3 regions of the Paenibacillus sp. FSL R7-0302 genome follow, and region 3 is predicted to be linked to each of the others. Evidence: riboswitches for the same ligand, from Rfam matches in the RefSeq annotation. Region 3 holds a riboswitch; each other region holds the start of a gene.
What was found. Region 3 has a riboswitch for cyclic di-AMP ahead of MKY96_RS28350 (C40 family peptidase). Riboswitches for the same ligand answer to the same signal wherever they lie in the genome.
Positions count from the first base shown of each region.

Region 1: another riboswitch for cyclic di-AMP. It lies ahead of MKY96_RS11210 (APC family permease); the one in region 3 lies ahead of MKY96_RS28350 (C40 family peptidase).
Region 2: another riboswitch for cyclic di-AMP. It lies ahead of MKY96_RS26015 (hypothetical protein); the one in region 3 lies ahead of MKY96_RS28350 (C40 family peptidase).

Region 1 is NZ_JBBOWB010000001.1:2,553,509-2,560,086, reverse strand. Features, by position in the region: gene MKY96_RS11215 (ABC transporter substrate-binding protein) at 67-1,092, opposite strand; gene MKY96_RS11210 (APC family permease) at 1,267-3,084, opposite strand; cyclic di-AMP (ydaO/yuaA leader) riboswitch at 3,213-3,372, opposite strand; gene MKY96_RS11205 (disulfide oxidoreductase) at 3,599-4,033, opposite strand; gene MKY96_RS11200 (DsbA family protein) at 4,030-4,794, opposite strand; gene MKY96_RS11195 (sensor histidine kinase) at 4,888-6,578, opposite strand, start outside.
Region 2 is NZ_JBBOWB010000002.1:69,213-75,790, forward strand. Features, by position in the region: gene MKY96_RS25995 (SDR family NAD(P)-dependent oxidoreductase) at 1-362, opposite strand, end outside; gene ytxJ (bacillithiol system redox-active protein YtxJ) at 590-916, shown strand; gene MKY96_RS26005 (glutaredoxin family protein) at 913-1,155, shown strand; gene MKY96_RS26010 (WD40 repeat domain-containing protein) at 1,263-2,594, shown strand; cyclic di-AMP (ydaO/yuaA leader) riboswitch at 2,835-3,004, shown strand; gene MKY96_RS26015 (hypothetical protein) at 3,138-3,593, shown strand; gene MKY96_RS26020 (hypothetical protein) at 4,100-4,297, opposite strand; gene MKY96_RS26025 (family 43 glycosylhydrolase) at 4,748-6,406, opposite strand; gene MKY96_RS26030 (helix-turn-helix domain-containing protein) at 6,555-6,578, shown strand, end outside.
Region 3 is NZ_JBBOWB010000002.1:609,409-615,986, reverse strand. Features, by position in the region: gene motB (flagellar motor protein MotB) at 2-823, opposite strand; gene motA (flagellar motor stator protein MotA) at 807-1,607, opposite strand; gene MKY96_RS28370 (hypothetical protein) at 1,810-2,103, shown strand; gene MKY96_RS28365 (4a-hydroxytetrahydrobiopterin dehydratase) at 2,315-2,590, shown strand; gene MKY96_RS28360 (c-type cytochrome) at 2,723-3,079, opposite strand; gene MKY96_RS28355 (GNAT family N-acetyltransferase) at 3,207-3,692, opposite strand; gene MKY96_RS28350 (C40 family peptidase) at 3,948-4,439, opposite strand; cyclic di-AMP (ydaO/yuaA leader) riboswitch at 4,444-4,586, opposite strand; gene MKY96_RS28345 (C40 family peptidase) at 4,975-5,403, opposite strand; cyclic di-AMP (ydaO/yuaA leader) riboswitch at 5,461-5,599, opposite strand; gene MKY96_RS28340 (hypothetical protein) at 5,812-6,578, opposite strand, start outside.

The DNA.
Region 1 (6,578 bases), on a different contig from region 3:
AAAAAGAGGCAGGCTTCTATATCCTGAGGATATAAAAGCCTGCACAATTCTCCGGCCGGTAAAGACCTATTTCACAAAACTGCTCAGAATATCATCGATGGTCTTGGAATTGGCTATAGGGCCGCTATACAGCCAGCTGGTATCTTTGCCGAATTCATGAACATTCCCTGCCTTAACGGCCGGAATTCCCTTCCAGACTGCACCTTCTGTAATCTCAGCTCCGCTTGCCTTGTCACTGTTCACCAGAATGATATGCTCTGCAGTTAGCTCAGATAATTTCTCCAGTGAAATCGGGTTCCACGGTGCTCTGGACTCCGCAGGAATATCGGTCACAAGATTCGGGAGCTTCACTCCAAGATCGCCATACAATACTGCACCGCTGCTGCGGGTCTCATCTACAATGAAGAAATTCTTGGACACCAGCCACAGAACCGCTACTGAATCATCGCCGATTGCCGCAGATACAGCCGCTTTGGCTGAAGCCGCTTTCTGGTCATAGTCTGCAATAGCCTTCTCCGCTTCCGGTGTCTTATTGAGCAGCTCTCCGATCTTGAGCAAGGCTGCACGCCAGTCACTGCTGACCTCATCACCGAGTACATAGGTTGGTGCAATCTTATTCAGCTGGTCATAAAGACCGTTCTGAACCGAGCCCTCCGACTGGACGATGTGAAAATCCGGCGTGAAGCTGGTGACGGCTTCAAGCGGCAGGTCATAGCTGATCGGCGGAACGTCCTTAAGCTCAGCAGCGAGGTAAGCCTGAGTACCGTTCTTCGTAGACCACTGGGCAACCGGAGTCACACCGAGTGCTACCAGATAATCCTCCAGATAAGAAGCAATTACACGCTGCGGATTAGCGGGAACGGTCACCTTATGTCCCATTGCATCCGTTACGGTCTTCTCCACAGCGGGTGCAGCAGTTGCTGCAGGTACCGCAGTCGCTTCTGCGGTTGCCGCAGGTGCGGTGCCTGCTCCACCGTTACTGCCTGCGTTGCTATTATTATTTCCGCAAGCGGACAGCAGCAGTGTTGTAGTCATAAGTCCGGCCACCGCCAGCTTCCCGCTTCTTGATCCTTGCAGGTTGAACGAAAACATTGAATACCCCTCCTGTATGTTACCCTCATGATTGGCAAAAGCTCTGTTACCTTCATCTTGTCTATACTGATGATATTGATTCTCATTCTCTATGTCAACCAATAACTTATAATAACGTAAAAACGGCCGCCTCCGCATTAAGCAGAAACAGCCGTCTTCCTATAATCTTCTATATTATTTATGCAGATGGAAAGGAACCGTGGCGATGACAATGTCCTTCTGATTCATCAGATAAGAGCGGATGAACAAGCTGGTCTGATTATGCAGCACCGCCTGCCACCAGTGCTTGGTCACGAATTGCGGAATCAGGACGGTAATATGATCCGTTGAAGAGGTCTTCCACTCTACTGTATCGATGAACTTCACCAGCGGGCGGATAATGCTGCGGTAGCGGGAGCGCAGGACGATCAGGCGTACGCCGGGGTTCCACTCCTCCCACTTCTGCTCCATCTTGTGAATCTCTTCTTCATCGAAGCCTACATATACAGCGACCACATTATCTGTCAATGACTTCGCATAGCTGATCGAATGTAGTACAGCGCGAGTCACACCGGCGACCGGAACGACTACGGTGCTTCCTTTGATACAAGGCTTATCGGTAGCCGGACAGATCCGCAGCTGATCGGCAATATTCATATAATGGCGGTGAATCCGGTGGAACACGATGATAACAGCCGGTAGGAAGATGAAGGCCATCCACACGCTGGAGAATTTAGTGATTATGAAAATCAGGGTGATCGTTAATGTAGTGAGCATCCCCACCGTATTGACGGCGAACTTGCTCTGCCAGCCTTTCGGCTTCGTTCTGTACCATTGGACCATCATGCCCAGCTGCGACAGCGTGAACGGAATGAATACCCCTACTGCATATAATGGAATGAGTCCTTCCGTATTCCCGTGAAACGCCGCCACCAGCACAGCCGACATGACACCGAGGAAAATAATACCGTTGGAGAAGCCCAGCCGGTCGCCGCGCACCATGAAGGCATGGGGCAGATATTTATCTTTGGCGAACATGAACGCCAGCAGCGGGAAGGCCGAGTACGCCGTATTGGCTGCCAGGAACAGGATAACCGCCGTAATCCCCTGAATGAAGAAGTACAGTCCGCCGCGGCCGAAGGTAGATTCGGTAATCTGTGAGACCACGGTGGCCTTCTCATCAGGCATGATACCGTACCAGTAAGCGAGCAGCGTAATACCTGTGAACATTACCCCGAGAATGAGGCCCATGAGCATCAGCGTTTTGGCTGCATTTTTCTCCGCGGGCGCTTTGAAGTTAGGAATGGCATTGGAGACCGCTTCTACCCCGGTCAGAGCCGAACAGCCGGAGCTGAAGGCCTTCAGCAGCAGGAACATACTCACGTTCGATACCGCCGAGCCAATCTCAGGAACATGGGCATGGGCGCCGCCGGTCATATATTTGAAGACCCCCGAGATGATGAGCACGAAGATGGAAACCACGAACAGATAGACCGGGATAGCGATGAAGGAGGCCGATTCGGTCACTCCCCGCAGGTTAACAATCGTTAAGAGCACGATAACAGATACCGCTATGAGAACACTATGATTATGCAGACTTGGAAAAGCTGAAGTGATTGCATCCGTCCCCGCCGAGGCGCTTACCGCCACCGTCAGAATGTAATCCACCAGAAGAGAGCCGCCGGCCAGTAAGCCGGTATGCACCCCTAGATTGCTTTTGGCGACAATATACGCGCCCCCGCCTTGGGGATAAGCGAAGATCGTCTGCCGGTAGGACAGAATCAGAATAGCCAGCAGGCCCAATACGGCTAATGCAATTGGCAAGGAGTACCAGATAGCGGTGAACCCGGCGGCCACCAGTACAATCAGAATTTGTTCTGTTCCGTAGGCTACAGACGAGAGCGCATCAGAAGACAGGACAGCCAGTGCTTTCACCTTGGATAACTTTTCATGATCGAGTTCGTTCGACTTCATCGGACGCCCGATCAATAGTCGTTTTACCTTGCTTACCATTGTAGTAACAGTTCCTCTCTTGGTTAAGTTGAAACGGGTTTCCCTGCGCTGTTTTCATAAGTGGATTTCATAAATGCAGGCACCAAAATAAGCATACGGAAATGATCCGCATGCCTTAGTGTGCATGGTCATTATCCCACTAGTGGCTTACGAGGTTAGCTGGCGGATTCGGACTGTGGTAGCCCTACGGTTACAGGTCAAGTAGCCTGCTCCGATTCACCCCTTTTGGCCTTAGCCAAAGTGTGGTTCCCCCGTTTTTCCTTCCGGAAAATTCAGCGCATATTCAACTTCTCACAAGGACTAATATTAAGCTACAACACGTCTTCCGTAAAGCGTGGAAACAAATGAAAAAAGAATGAAAAGCACTCAAAACAACCAAATTCATCATCCGGTATGTCTTGATCTTTCATTCTCTTTCATTATCCCTTTACCACGTGATTTTACAGGGTTTTTGCATATTATTTTTTACTAAAATTAAAGGTATTCTCTTCTCTTCCTTCTGCCCGTCAGCTTCTTACTCCGCAGGCTCCTCTTTGCGTCCTGTCCAGAGCAGAATCGAGATTAAGGCAAAGGCTATAAGTGCAAGCAGAGGGATCGTTATAAATCCGAACCAGTTCAGATAATCCTTGTTGCACGGTACGCCGATGGTACAGGGAAGCACCTTGCTGAGCGCCGGAATTTTCTGCTCCGCATAATGATAAATAGAGATGCAGCCGCCGATCAGACTAAGGGGAAGCACGTATGGAATGATCCGCTTGTCCGCCCGGTAGGTGGCGATCCCCAGCAGGAACAGCTGCGGATACATGAAGATCCGCTGGAACCAGCACAGCTTACAGGGCTCGTAATTTAGGACCTCACTGAGATACAGGCTTCCTGCTACAGCCACCACACAGACGAACCAGGCCAAGTAGAGACAGTTACGCCGGCAGAAGGCAGAGAAGACGGTCATTGGGCGGTCCCTGCTCCCGCTGCTGCTGTTGCTGCCTGAATCTGGGCGTCAATCGCCTCCATATTGAAAGGCTCCTTCACCTTGATGCCGTTCACGTACAAGGATGGCGTATTCGTTACACCCGTATCGGTGCCAAGCTGAATATCCCGCTCCAGCTCGCTTACGTAGGTACGCTCGTCAATGTCCTTGCGCAGCAGGTCGTAATCCACCGGCAGCTCCAGCTGCTTGGCGAGACTCACCAGGAAGTCAGGCGTAGCCCATTCCTTCTCTTCATTCCCCTGATTGGCATAGATCGCATCGAAATACTTCCAGAACGCTTCCTGGTTCTGATGATAGACCGATAGCGCTGCCAGGGAGGCCGTTCTGGAATCCTTGCCGATGAAGGCCAGATTCACGAAATAGAAGGCTGCTTTATTCTGATCTACATAGCCCTGAACGATCTGCGGCTTGATGACACCGGTGAACTGGGCGCAAGCCGGACATTTAAAGTCGCCGAATTCCACTATTTTGACCGGAGCATCCTCCTTGCCAAGCCGCATCATTTCACTGTAATTGAAGGCAACCGGCGTACTGTCTGTGCCGGCAGGCGAAGAGTCCTTGGAAGCAAGCATGAATAAGCCTACAAAAATAATAACGACGATGGCCACCGTACTCACGATAAGAATTCTCGTTTTCTGCTTCTGCTGCTCCTGCTCTGCCCTGCGCTTCTCCTGCTTGCTCATCTGGGGAGCCGTGACATTGTTCTTTTTTGTTTTGCTCAAAGAGAGTTCCTTTCCGTCCTCAGGACTATCGTGATAAAAGAATAGTTACTTTCAAATTATATAATGTTAACTCTCTTGTTGGCAATCGCTGTCTTATACGGCTTCATTCTCCTCTGCTGACTCCCCTTCCCCTGTATCCTTGCCGAAAAATACCTCCGGGGAATGCTCCTGCGACTGCAGCTTAATTCTGAAGAAGAATTGTGTGCCGCCCCCTTCTGCCGGTTCTGCCCAGATTTCTCCTTGCATCAGGTCCACCAGCTTCTTGCAGATCGCCAGGCCCAGACCCGTGCCGGGGTACTTGCGGGTATGCGACCCGTCCACCTGCGAGAAGGACTGGAAGAGCAGCTGCAGCTTATCCGGTGAGATGCCAATGCCGGTGTCGCGTACCATGAATTGCAGCGCCTGAGCGGTCTCCCTGACGCCATAGGACTCCACTTTAACCGTTACCGTGCCGGATGGCGTGAATTTCACCGCATTGCCGATCAGGTTGATGAGAATCTGGCGGATACGCGCAGCATCCCCGGTGAACTTGTCGGGAAGTCCCTCCTCGATCAGAAGCTCAAGAGATAACGGCTTGTCTTGTGTGCTCACCATGAACAGGTCCATACAGCCCTGGAGCAGCGCCTTCAGCCCGAAAGTATCCTTGTTCAGTGAGAGGCCATCCGCCTCCAGCCGGGAGATATCGAGAATATCGCTCATCACATGCAGCAGAGCGTGGCTGCTTGTACTCTGAAGCCGCAGGAGCTCCAGATGCTCAGGATTGCTGATCTCCTCGGACAGCAGCTGGTTGACACCGATAATGCCGTTCAGCGGCGTGCGGATCTCATGGCTCATGGTGGCGAGGAACTCGCTTTTCATCGTCACAGCACTCTCCGCAGCATCCCTGGCCTCCAGCAGCTCATACTGATACTTCATCAGGGCAGTCACATCCTCGGCCACAATATAGACCCACTGCTCCGTATGATGCAGCAAAGGAAAGACAGTGACACTACAGATCAGCTGCTCCCCGCCTTTGCTCCGTACCTTCAGTTCCAGCTTGGAGGACTGCCCCCGTGAAGCGCGCGTTATGGCATCCCGTACGGCCGCTTCATCCCGTTCGCTGTATAGTATCGCCTTATAATTCCCCAGTTCTTCGCTGCTATATCCGGTAATGTCCCGCAGAGCAGGATTAGCACTGATTATCTTCTTGCGAGCAGGATCAATGCAGATCACCATATCAGGGTTATGCTCGAACAGCGCAGTATACCGCTGCTCATTGAAGGCAGCTGACTGGAGTACCCGCTGCCGGTCCCTGTACAACAGGGCAAGGACGATCGACACAATGAACAGGAAGGAGCCGCAGAGGATCATTCCCAGTATCGAATCCTGCAAATAGAGCACGTGCGCGGCTGCACTGGACGGTTCTCCTAAAGGGAAGGAAGCGCCCGCCATGGCAGCGTAATGGATGCCTGTGAACGCGCCGGTCAGGGTCAGGACAAGCAGCAGCTTTTTGAAGCTGAACATATTGTAGGCCTGCTCCAGCCACTTCGGATCGTAGGATGCGGTGATCACCGGGATGATCAGGGCGAACAATACCGCCAGAATAATGGAAAAGGCGCCTTGCTCATACGTTGCCGTAAGTCTCATCGACAGAATGCCGCTGAAATGCATAATCAGGATGCCGCTGCTGAACAAGAGGCCGCCCAGAGCCAGATAGACCCTGCTGCGGGTCTGCGGGTTATTCAGCATAGCTAACAGCATATAAGAAGCTGCTACGGGAATTACTAGAGAGAACGCCAGTAGTG
Region 2 (6,578 bases), 540 kb from region 3:
CTCACCCTCAGCGCACCCAGCGTGTTCACGTTATAAATCTCCGCCATAGCTTCATCATCCATATCCACGAGCACCGTTGCATCATCAGACTTGTGGATAATCCCTGCGTTATTGATAATTATATCAAGGTGCCCTGTACTTCCGGCAATACTCCGCGCGGCCTCCTTTACGCTCCCTGCACTGCCGATATCGAGAGGGACCAGCCTCAGGCTATCCGGGTATTGCGCTTTCAAAGCTTCAAGTAGCGCAGGGTCCGGCAAATACTGTCCGGCAAACACCATGTATTTACTCTCTAAAAGAGAGCGAACCAGGTACAATCCGAGTCCACGGTCAGCACCGGTGACACAAGCAACCCTTTTCATAAGCTCCCCCCTCATATCTGCATGATTATGCACTGAGCCTAAGTTCATCCCTCTCACATTAGCATGGCCACCGGCCGTTAACAACGTCCTGCAAGGGAGGGGCAGGCTTAGCTGAACTTTCTTTTGCTTTAATTTTGAACTATGCTACAATCATGATTAATAGTTGTTAACAACACAATTGTTGACAACAGGTTTCATTCACTCTTACACAGGAAGGTGATTCTAAGGTGTCTATTCAACAGATCCATACTAAGGATGAACTACAGCAATATATCGGGCAGCCCGGCAAAAAACTGCTCTTCAAGCACAGCACCACCTGCCCGATCAGCGCCAAGGCCAACGAGGAATTCCAGGCCTATGCACAGCATTCAGATACTCCAGCAGCCGTTGTCCATGTGATCGAAGACCGGTCTGTGTCCAATCAGATTGCTGAGGATTTCGGGATCAAGCATGAATCCCCGCAGATTTTCCTGCTGGAGGACAGCGAGGTCCGCTGGAACACCTCACACTGGAAGATTACCCAAAAAGCGATAAAGGAAGCAGTGGAACAATGAGCGCGAACGTAATTGTCTATTCGACCTCCGGCTGCGGCGAATGCAATCAGGTGAAGCAGCTGCTGGAGAGCAAGGGCATTCCCTTCGAGGTCCGGGATGTGATGACCAGCTCCGTCTACCAGGAGGAAGTGGAGAAGCTGGGCTTCATGGGCATTCCAGTCACCGTATCCGGGGACCGGGCGGTCAAGGGCTTCAATCTCCCTGAGCTTCAGGAGCTTATGGATGCTGCTGTTCTGTAATATACGCAAAGGTGCTGTCCTCTCAACAGGAGCAGCGCCTTTTTTTTGCGATTCATCGATGAAATAACTGTATATTTATATATATCTGGAAAAGGAGGCTTGATCCTTTGAAATGGCTACAGGATGAGCATGCCGCCAAATGGCGTGAAGAAGGAACGCGTTATGCGAGCGACGTCAATCAATTCGTACATAAGGGCCTGACAGAAGGCTGGGACAAAGCGGGAAATGAACCCGCAGAGGATACACGCGGGGCCCTCGCCGCCAAAATCTATAAGATGATTCGAGGAGCTAATGAGCACGGTGAGATTGCTGAGCTGCGGGAGCAACTACCGGCGGCAACGTGGCCGCTCTCCGGGCACTTTCAGAAGGAGATGCAGGCGATTCGCGGTATCCATTTCATAAGTGATGATGCTGTGGTGTTCAGCACCGGCTCACCTTGGGAGAAGAATGCAGTTGTGGCTGTACATAGGGATGTTATTTCCGTATTCGACGAATTTAGCCTGGTTGGGGCATCTCCTGACAATCAGTTCTATGCACTCGCGGGCACGCAAGGGATTACTATTCTGCAATCCATGAACAGCGCATTACAGGGAGAAGTAGTGGCCGAGCTTTCGTGGCGGGAGCTGAATGGAATGATTCAAGCGCTGGACCCGGACTTTACCGTTTTGAACATAGACTGCCTGGATCAGGAGTTACCCTTGGAGCAAGTTATTCCTTTTAACGACGGTCAAGCGTTATTGCTTGTTACAAGTCAGGGGATTATCCTGGTCCAGCAATTGCAGGAGAAGCCATGGGAGGTGAAGCTGCTGCATCCTGACCTCGAAGAATATAAAGCAGATGAGATGGAGCATATTGAGATCGACATGCCGCATGGTGCTGTCTCTCCGGATGGAAGATGGGTTGCCTATGGCAGCCAGGGCAGTGATCATCTTTTATATGACACAGCTTCAGGGCAGGTTCACTTATTCAATCCGGAATCCAGTTACCCGCACTATACTATATTTACGAAGGACCAGCATAGTGTATGGTACAATGCCTGCCACTTCTACAATGGCGTTACTGTTGCCGTGTCCCTTGAAGATCTAGAAGCAGGCAAGCTCCTGCCAGATCAGGAATATCCGGTCGTTAACGGGGAAGCCCGGGTGTATGCGGCGGCAGCGCTGAAGGACGGTGTTGTCATTGGCGATGCCTATGGCTACTTGAGGCTCGTTGATGTAGAGGGGCGGGAGCTGTGGCGTTATTATGCCGGAAGCACCATTTCCGGATTAGCTGTCAATCCGGATGAGACCATGCTGGCCGTGGGGACTTATGGAGGGATGCTGCATTTCCTGGACCTTCATGCCACTGAACGCAGCGACTATGAGATTACAACAGGAACCGTTCGTGAGATGAAGCGGATGATTGCCTGGAAGAATCAGAATGAGCCGCTTTGGTGGTGAGCTGATACATGGGGGAACCCTTCTTCCCCGCCGCCGTCTGCCAAAAATAAAAAACAGCGATTGAGCGAGATAAATGGCAGATAATCTGCTACATATATGAGTTTTCGCTTCCATTTGCATAACCAGTCAGCCATTTGCTGAAAACAAGGCGAATAGCACTCTTTTCCATTTTTACAAACCCCCTCTGAAGAGAGTATGATTCGTGTTGAAAGCAAATGAATGCATTCATGAAAATGAGCATATGCATGCACGCTGAATTTCCGTCATGTGGAAAACGGGGGAACCATCCGGCCGTCAGGCCGACTTGGGGTGAATCCGAAGGAGAATGCCACGCGCAGGTCTCCGGCAGGTAGGGCGACTCTCACCGTCCGAATCCGACAGCTAACCTCGTAAGCGTAAGGAGAGAGCCCTGATCCGCCACGCTTTTGTGCCAGGCTTCTTAAGCCTGTTACCCACAACCGCAGGCAGAGGTCCTCCTCTGCCTGCGGTTTTTTGCGCGCTGGATGAACTGCACAGTATAGATTCAGGAAGGAACGTGACCACATGCCTGACCCCTTATCGCCCAAACTAACAGCCGCTGCCGGATTCAACCCCTACACCCAGCAATATAGCGGTCCCGTCTACGCGCTTAGCTGCCTGCTGCTGGAGCAAGGCGCCCGCGCCGAACAAGCTGCAATCGCCACCTTCGTAGCACTCCATACACTATGGCTGAAGGGCAGCCTCTCAGGCGATGGCGCTGCTGCGGCTGCCTACAGAGAGTGCATCCGCCAGTGTGCCGTGCTCGCCCGGGACCGCAGCCGCTGCGCTTCTGCGCTGCTTAACTGGGACGATCACGTTGCCAGTGCCTTGTGGTATGGCATCCAGCTCCCCCTCCCCGACATCAGCCAGATTCTGGAGTGCAGCATCCCCGAGCTAAAGGCCCAGCTTAGAGGAATACGCGAACAGATGGCAGCCGCACATTCAGCCTTGCCTGCGGTCCACCGCCCTTCAGCGGGGTGAGACTGGGAATAACGCGGGATACGCGGAATATAGGAATGAGTACGGCGGAATGAGTTGGATGTGGCGGAATTAGGGTACGGATGCGACAGAGGGAGATGGGTAGCGGGCCATGCGGACTACAGATCCGCTATTTCAGCAAATGGGACCATTCCGAAGGCCATGCGGACTGAGAGGCGCTTAATTAACCAATTCCGTCTCATTTTGCGCTCCATACAGCCCTTTAGCGTCCTCTCAGTCCGCTCCGGGAAGATAATCAGTCTTTTTCACAAAATAAGGGCCGCTGAGTCCGCAACCCCCCACAAAGTGGGGCTTTAGCGTAGGTGATGACTCAGGTACTTTTGCGGGGACCCCAAAACATATAAATTCTATCAAATAAAGCCGCAGCATCCGCCGCGACTTAATCCTTGACTCTCAGCATCAGCACCCATACAGTGCCTGGCTCACCTTACATAGCTAACCATCCCATGCACTGATCCTGTCTCCGCCGGCCGTTCACTACATAGAACTCAGCTCTTGCCCTTGCCACCCTTGCCGCCCTTGGCAAACCGCCAAAAAGCCATACAGCAGCCGAGCAGTCCGGCTCCCAGCAGAAGGGTCTGTAACGCCCCCAGCCAAGTCGACTGATCCGAGGGGATCAGGCTGCTGACAATAATGAGCAGGATAGAAGCCGCGACCAGCACGGGGGTTTGTCTACTTTTCTTCACAACCATTCACCACTCCTAAAGACTAATACTACTAAGGTACACCATCTCCGGCGTTTTCACCAGTTCAGGGTCCGGGTAAGCAAGACTTCAGGGAATGATCGTCACATGATTTAAAGGATACCTTTAATTGTTTTTTAAAGCCTTAATCTCACTAATAAGATTATCCAGTTTATAGCCGTACTGGCTCCGTAATTAGATCCACGCTGAAATCCGGCATTTGCTGAATGACCTCCGCTATAATAACCGAATCCGTATAATCCAGCACCTGTTTAAATGTCAGATCCTGTAGATCGACATTTTGGGGTGATCCAGTGGAAAATCCTCCTTATAAAATTTAATATTTATTAGTCAAGTCATTAATATCGTGTGCTCTTTCAATTCATTATAAAATGAATAACCCATCCTTAAAAGAATGGGCTTTTCTTACTCAGAAGAGTCTTTTTCGCATGATTAGTAATTCTTCACGCCATAATAGTCAAAATCAGCGAAGGAGTCATGCTGGTGAGCATCCACGGAACCGATGAAATTGAACAAGCCTGTAAACCCGCCAATCTCCCCCGGCTCCCCGTTCACGCCTTCATCCGACAAATAGAGAACATCGATATTCTCTACAAAAGTTTGCCAATCCCCGTTATCCCCGAAGCGGTAAAGGATACTCGCGATGCCTGCATTATAGATAAGCTTCAGCTCCGCTGTGTCTTCAGGGACTGGAATGTAATTGTGGACCAGCTCGATGCGCTCTCCCAGCTTGGCCTGCAGTACATATAGAACGGTGCCCTCTGATTCAGAGTGGGTCAAGTGAACATACAGCCAATTATTAGAATCATAGTATAGCCCCATACCGGCCGTTTCCGAGTAATGATCGGGGTGGAACTCCACCTTGGTTTGCACTTCATAATGAAGGGAGGTTGCACGCGTAGCCATAATCGCCGGATGGATCTGCGAGAAAAAAGAATTCTCTCCATGAATGCGTAAGCAACCCGGACGTTCAACCGTATTCACCCATACAGCTTGCTGTTCCCGGTACGGAGTCAGAAAATGAAGATCATATTTCTCCTGATTAAAATCATCAAATACGTCATGAGAGATTCCATCGGCCTCTAATTCAACACCTGTCATCCCCTCAACTGCCATTTTCGCTACATTCGATCCATCCTTCATTTCCAGCCAGCCATCCTCTGTCCAATGCATTTTTTGAATAGAGGTTTCACGGCCTAATGGATTCATTAGCGTTCCTTCCACAGGGCGTGACATGAGATGAGCAATATACCATTCCCCTGTTTGGGTTTGAACTAATGAGCCGTGACCTGCTTTTTGCATAATTGAACTTGGATTATACATCTCAAAATGCCCGGCATCCGGATTACCAAGTGAAAATAGATGGCGCGGCGAGGAGGTGATGATCGGCTCTCCCGACGGATGCGGTTCATAGGGACCAAAAATATTCTTCGAACGTCCCAGCTCAACACCATGAGCATAACCAGTTCCGCCAGCAGCTAATAAAAGATAATACCTATCTCTATATTTATAGATCTGCGGTGCTTCAGCACAGCCGCGGCTGGTAAAGCCTTGCGTGACCCGGTGCCATGTTCCAACTATCTTGCCCTCGTTCAAATCAAATTCAGCGATCACAATATGTCCAGGGGCTTGGTACCCTTCACGGGTCTCCCATTCAAGGATGGACACATAGTGCTTACCGTCTTCATCATGGAAGAGTGCCGGATCGAAACCAATGGAGGTCAGATAGATGGGGTCCGACCAAGGTCCATGGATATCCTCTGCCCACATGGCATAGGAATCCGAGTTGAATTCACGGCCTGCCATGTTTAACATATGCGAATAAGCTAACCAGTACCGTTTCGCCCTAGGATCGTAGGATAGATGCGGCGCCCAGATCCCGGCCGGAGTATTGGTCCCCCTCAAATTCACTTCACCTTTACTTAATACGGAGGCTGTCAGCGTCCAATGGGCTAAATCGGTTGATTTGAAAATTTGAACGCCGGGATTCCAATGGAACGAGGATGTCGCAATATAATACACATCATCCACTCTAATAATAGATGGATCTGGTGCCATACCAGGGATAATAGGATTGTTAATCTTCATCATTTTTCTGCTTCCCTTCGCTGTTTAGCCATATTATTTACCCTTTTCCTGTTGTCTATGTATATTATAATAACTGCTAGCGTACTTATGCGATGGGATGATTACGGCTACATTTACCCAAATCAAAGGAAGGTGCTGCACATTGGAACATATGAATAGCCAGCTCACAGGCACA
Region 3 (6,578 bases):
TTCAGGGAGCTGTTACATTAGAGACATCCGTGGTCTCCGCAGCAGCGTTCTTATATTTACGCAGGATGGATACTTCTACCCGGCGGTTCTTGGCCCGCCCGGCAGCCGTAGCATTGGTAGCGATGGGGTGGTATTCGCCAGAGCCGGTCGGGCTGAACTTCGTCGGGTCCAGGTTGGGATTGAGCAGTAGAATCTTCATGAACTCAAGGGCGCGATCTACGCTAAGATCCCAGTTCGAGGAGTACGTGCTGTTGGAGATCGGAACATTATCGGTATGCCCCTGCACCAATACTTCATAATCGGGAAATTGCTGCAGCATGTTAGAGATCGACTTGGCCAGCTGGCGGGATTCGTCCTTCACTATAGCCTGTCCCGAAGCGAACAGGGCATTGTCACTAATCGTAATCATCAGCTGGGACTGATTCAGCTTCGTGCTAAGCAAGTCAGTCATCCCGTTGTTCTTGATGTACTGGTCGAACTGCTTCTTCAGCTTCTCCAGATCCTCCTGCTCCTTGGCACGGAGCTTGGACAGATCGGAGGTGCCGGTGTTCTTGGCAATCACATTGTTCATTTTATCCTGCTTGCCCTGGTCCAGCTGGGTGCTGGTCGGGGAATCCGACCGGTACTCCAGGACGCCGCCGCCGCCGCTGAGCGCTGAATTAAAGGCTTCAGCCATTTGCTGGAACTTCACGGCGTCCGTAGCGCTCATGGCGTACATAACCAGGAACAGAGCAACAAGCAGGGTCATCAGATCAGAATAGGGAAGCAGCCAGGATTCATCGGCATGCTCTTCATGTTCCTCATGCCTAGTCTTTTTGCTCACTGGAAGCCCCCTCCTTCTCGCTCAGCTTGGCACGCTCGGACGGAGTCAGGAAGACGGACAGCTTCTGGTTAATGGCAATGGTAGACACCCCGGACTGAATGGAGAGCAGACCCTCGACCATCATCAGGCGGACTTCAATCTCGCGTTTGGATATCCGCTTCAGCTTGTTCGCCATAGGATGCCACATGACATAACCGGTGAATATCCCGAGCAGGGTTGCAATGAAGGCACCGGCAATCGCGTGGGCCAGGACGTCCATGTTACTCATATCCCCCAAGGCGGCGATCAGCCCGATAACAGCCCCGAGAACCCCTAGTGTAGGGGCATACATCCCGGCCTGGGAGAAGATCAAGGCTCCGGCTTTATGTCTGTCTTCAGTGGCATGAATATCTTCCATTAATACATCACGGACGAACTCCTGATCATTGCCGTCAATAATCATCCGCATGCCGTTACGGAGGAAGTTATCTTCAATTTCATCGACATTGGACTCCAGAGCGAGCAGCCCTTCGCGGCGGGTAATGGATGCCCATTCCATGAACATGGTAATCAGTTCGGGCTTACCGACCATCTTTTTCTTCGTAAACAGGATCTTCAACAGCTTAGGGAAATTCTTGACTTCCGACATCGGAAAGGCCATGAAGATAGAGGCAGCCGTGCCAAGAAAAATAATGACATAGGCAGCGGGGTTGTTCAAGCTTGCAAGCGGAGCATGCTTGAGTATCATCCCCCAGATTACTGCGATCAGACCAAACACCAGGCCTAGAATTGTTGAGATTTCCATTTATGCACCTCGTCCATGAGAATTAAGAAGTGATCGACTAACCGCTAATTCGTCCTTGAACCGCGGGAGAACACTCTGTTCGTAACCAAATCACGTATATTCTTCTTTATCGACATCATTCCCTTTTTTGTGAAGTGATTTTTTCGGCTATAATAGATAAGGTAGGTTATTATTCATCAGCGAAGAAAACGGAGTGATTGATGTGGGAGTTAAGCATGGCAGGGATTACGGTGAAATTCTGGTTGAACTGACAGGAGCCGTTGGACGGATTGCAGACGGGTACATTTTTTTTGAAATGGAGCCTGAAGAGTGGACGAATCTGCCGGAGGAATCGAGGCAGGAGGTCTGGGAGGCGCTTGCGGAAGACCTGTTCTACGCGCTGGGCAACGAGCCGGTCATTCAGGTGGGCAGCGGAGTTGTGATGTACGATAAAGAAACACACCGCATTAATATTCTGCTGGGTGATGAGGATCTGGCTTCGGTCGTTCTTGTATAAAGCAGGGGGAAAATGCGGCAGCGGGTTTGTCCCGGGCATCCGGCCATGTTAAAATTGGAAGTGGAGTACTAATTTCCGGGATGTCAGAATACATTTAATCAAAAATCTTTGGCCTGGCACATCCCTTGGACTTTCAGAAGCTGAGGGATGTTTTATTTGAAGAAGAAGAGCAGGCTGAAGGAACCGTTAACTTAGCAAGGGAGGAAACGAATTGCAATTAACTGAGGAACAACTGCAGGAGCAGATCGGCAAGCTTGAGGGCTGGAAGCTGGAGAGGGATAGGCTGGTGCGCAAATATATGTTCAGTGAATATATGAAGGGAATTGCCTTTGTGGATGAGGTAGCGGCAATTTCGGAGGCCTTTGACCATCACCCGCATATCACCATTGATTACAAGACGGTTGTTCTGCGGCTGGCTGCAGATGTGGAGAAGCTTGATCTCCGCCAGGCGCATGAATTTAATGAGGCATTCGAGAAGACCCGCTAGAGGACAAGGCCCCTATGGAGACAACAGGAATATCTGATCAATAGAAAATGCCCGTGCAAGGATCATTCGTTATCCTCGTCACGGGCATTATACATTTAGAATAAGGAGCATGGTGTGAGTACAGGTTGCGGATTATTTCTTCTCGGCCAGCCATAGGGCTACATTCGCAATCTCTTCAGGGGCCAGCCTGTCTTTGAAGGGGGGCATCTGTCCGCGGCCCTTGGTGACTATGCTGTAGATCTGAGCTGCGTCATGCGAAGCGCCTTCCTGCTGCAGGCTGGGCCCCGCCCCGCCCTGAAGCTGGTCACCGTGGCAGGAGATACAATTGGCCTTCACTGTGGCTTCTGCGCCCGCAGCGTCCAGCACAACCTCCGGCATGGTCGGTTTGTTCTGTTCCGCCACCTCGGATTTCCCGGGTAAGGTAAACATTAAGATTACTGCAAAGGCACAGGCGGCAAAAAACAAACCGCTCATGATCCATTTCTGCATCTGCATCCGTCCCTCCATGTAAGCTGCTGACTCCATTATAGCGGATGGTGAAGCGTTATCATAGTATGTGTGTCAAAAAAATGAACACAAATGATCCATTTTTTTGAAAACACCTCATTCTCCGGTGCTATTCCTCATAGACCATGCAATAAAAAGGCTTATTGCCCGTCGGGGTACGGCGCTCATAGGTATCTGTTATGGTGAACCCGCATTTCTGATAGGCGCGGATGGCGCGCTGGTTCCAGGTCAGCACCTCCAGATCGATCTCGCGTTCCGGGTAACGGGCCTGTGCTGCCTGCACAATAGCCTTCATGAACAGATGCCCCATTCCATGACCGCACAGATCGGGCCGCATTCCGACTCCAAGCCGGACTACCCCCTCCATCGGAAAGAGCTGGGCGAAGCCGCACAGAACGCCCTGTCCGTTCACTACCGACACATATTGCTCGCTGCGCAGCTGCGGGTCTCCGAACTCCACGCCCAGCGCCTGCATCTGCTCCCAGGACATCCAGCCGTAAATATTATACGGAGGCTTGTAGCTCCACTCACAGATCTCAGCGGCATGCTGCGGCTCCATAGGCACCACGTAAAAGGTTAGCGGGGAGCTAATCATTAGGGGAGGCCTCCTTCCAGGGGAATTCAATTTATTCTTATCATTCTTTATATTAATTATATACAAAAACAGCGAGTTTCGACGCACATTCCTTGCGGAAATACAGAAACTTGACAAACGCCAAAATATATTTTCCGAAAGTGCAGAATCGGTGTTTTACAAATATAGAGACGGGTAAGTAATTTTATAGACAAAAAAAGCCCTTCTCCAAGATTTCGGCAAAAATCTCGGAAAAGAGCGTTAGGTTACAAAGGATTATTGTACATCATCGTTGTCTTGGGAATCCGAAGCTACAGTCTTGTAGGCATCTGTACTCATGATTCGCTTGGCGCCAACGTAGCGGTTGACGTAATAACTGTCACTCAGCGAACTGATGGTTACACCACGTGAGGAAGAGGCATGGGCGAATTCGCCGTCACCAACATAAATACCGACATGGGATACGCCCTTACCGCTTGTATTGAAGAATACAAGATCGCCCGGTCTCATCTCGTCACGGGATACAGCAGAGCCCATCTGATATTGGGAGCCGGATTGATGGGGCAGGTTAATGCCGATCTTATCAAAAACATACATTGTAAATCCGGAGCAATCAAACCCGTTAGTTGATGTACCGCCGGACACGTATTTGGTTCCGATGGCTTTGTCGATCACTTTATCCATTTTGGAATCCGCGAAAGCGCTTCCTGCTCCGATGGTGAAGATAATGGACAAGCTTAGTACTGCGGCTGCTAGCTTCTTCTTCAAAAGTAAATACCCCTTCCAATGCCTACGAGGTTAGCTTAAGGGTTCGGTTGAAGGTCCCCTATGACCCCTCTTAGAATAGGAGGTCAATTCACCCAAAGTGGTTCCCCCGTTTCCCTAATTCATTAGGGAACTCGGCACGACTGTTGATTAGGATTAGCGGTTCATTCAATACATGACAAAACCTTTGTTAAAAGCGATTCAATAATTACAAAAATGTTACTAAAAGATCACTGCGATAATTGTAACAAAGACTAAGGCGCTTGGCAATCACTTATAACATATTAATGCATCTTTTTTGCTGTTTTTTAGAGTTATAGCCCTTTCGAAAGACTCATATCTATGCGCAGGGGTTAATTTATATGATAATTTCTTTATTTTTGCAAGAAAATGCTGTTTCAAGGCGGCGGATTCGGTGTAAAAGGTAGAATAAGGAAAAGGAAAAACCCGGAAATGATTACGGCAATAATCATCCCGGGCTCGTATAAGTTACATTTAGTTGTTAGAGGCTGAAATATTCGGGGTATGCTTCAAGGGTTCAATCGTAAGCGACAGCTTGGTAGGCTGTTGTGCTCATTACTCGTTTGGCGCCAACGTAGCGGTTGGCCCAGTAGGACTGGCTCATCGAACTGATGGTTACACCACGTGAACTTGAGGACTGTGCGAACTTCCCGTTTCCAACATAAATACCGACATGTGACACTCCGTTACCCAGAGTATTGAAGAACACGAGATCACCTGAACGCAGATTGCTCTTGGATACACTTGTTCCAACTTTGTACTGTGCTTTGGAGGTGCGGGGCAAGGTAAGCCCGACATTCTTGAACACATACTTGGTAAATCCGGAACAGTCGAAGCCGCTGGTGGTTGTGCCCCCGGTTTTATACGACGTTCCAATGGTTTTTGAAATCACAGTATCCATTTTGGAATCTGCGAAGGCACTGCCCGCTCCGAGTGTGAATACCATCACAAGACCCAGCGCTGCTGCGGTGCATTTTTTCTTGAAATTCTGACTAATCAAAAGATGTACTCCTTCCAGGGCCTGCGAGGTTAGCTTAAGGATTCGGTAGAAGGTTCCCCTATGACCCCTCTAAAGCGAGATCAATTCACCCAAAATATGGTTCCCCCACTTCCCGGTGCAGGGAATTCGGCGTTTTGTGCACCAGAACAGTGACTTATCGGCATAGCTTAAATTGCAATAGTTACGGAAGATTTTGCTTGAAAGATTACAACTTTGTTACTACTGGTACAGCCATCATTGTATCAGAGGATTTAGCCTTTTGCAAATGCTTTTGTCCTCCGTTCAAGCAAAAAAGAGTCCTGCTCCCGGATAGAGGGGCTGTGACTCTCTTTAGTATGCCGCTTCAGCAGCTTATTATTGTGGAAATGATTTACTGGACCAGAGGTGGTACTGGGCAGCGATCCCCCACATATTGAACAGCGTGGAGGGCAGCGGAGCTGCCTGGCGGAGCATAAGGGCCGGCAAACCGGGATAGAACAGAGCAGAGGCGCTGCAGAGCAGAATGACGGCCAGGCTTCCCGCCCCCAGAACGATGGATATACCAATGGAAGGCAGCAGCACCTTCAGGCAGATCAGCAGCGAGGAGAACATACCGGTACCTGCGGTATAGCCGAACTGCATATAGAGCAGAAGCTTCCGGACAAGGAAGAGATAGAGCAGCCAGCCCAGTACATAAGGCACCAGCTTGAGCAGGAGCTGTACATCGAGAACGCCGCTGAGCAGATGACGGTACATACGCGGAAGCAGCCAATAGAGCGGCAGGAGGGTTAGCGCCCATTCAACGAGGCTGAACACCAGCACCGGCAGCCCATATTTTCTCATTCCGGGAAAAAAGAACAGTCCCCGCGCTCCGGCGCGCTCCTGGTGAAGCTCGTGCAGCAGCCCTGCACGGATAAAGGGAGTCACCAGCAGCCTTAGCACTGTCAGCGCAAGCAGCATCCACAGCCAGTGCTGGACGGCGGGGTCGGTGCGCAGCGCGGTCTGCCCCTCGATATAATACAGCAGCCTGCCTATTCCGCTGCCGCCGGCGTTCGCATCCGGGTAGCGGAGCAGGACGGGGACAACCGCGCTTTTAATGAATTTGTACAGGAAATATCCCCAGAACAGCCGGTAGATAAATA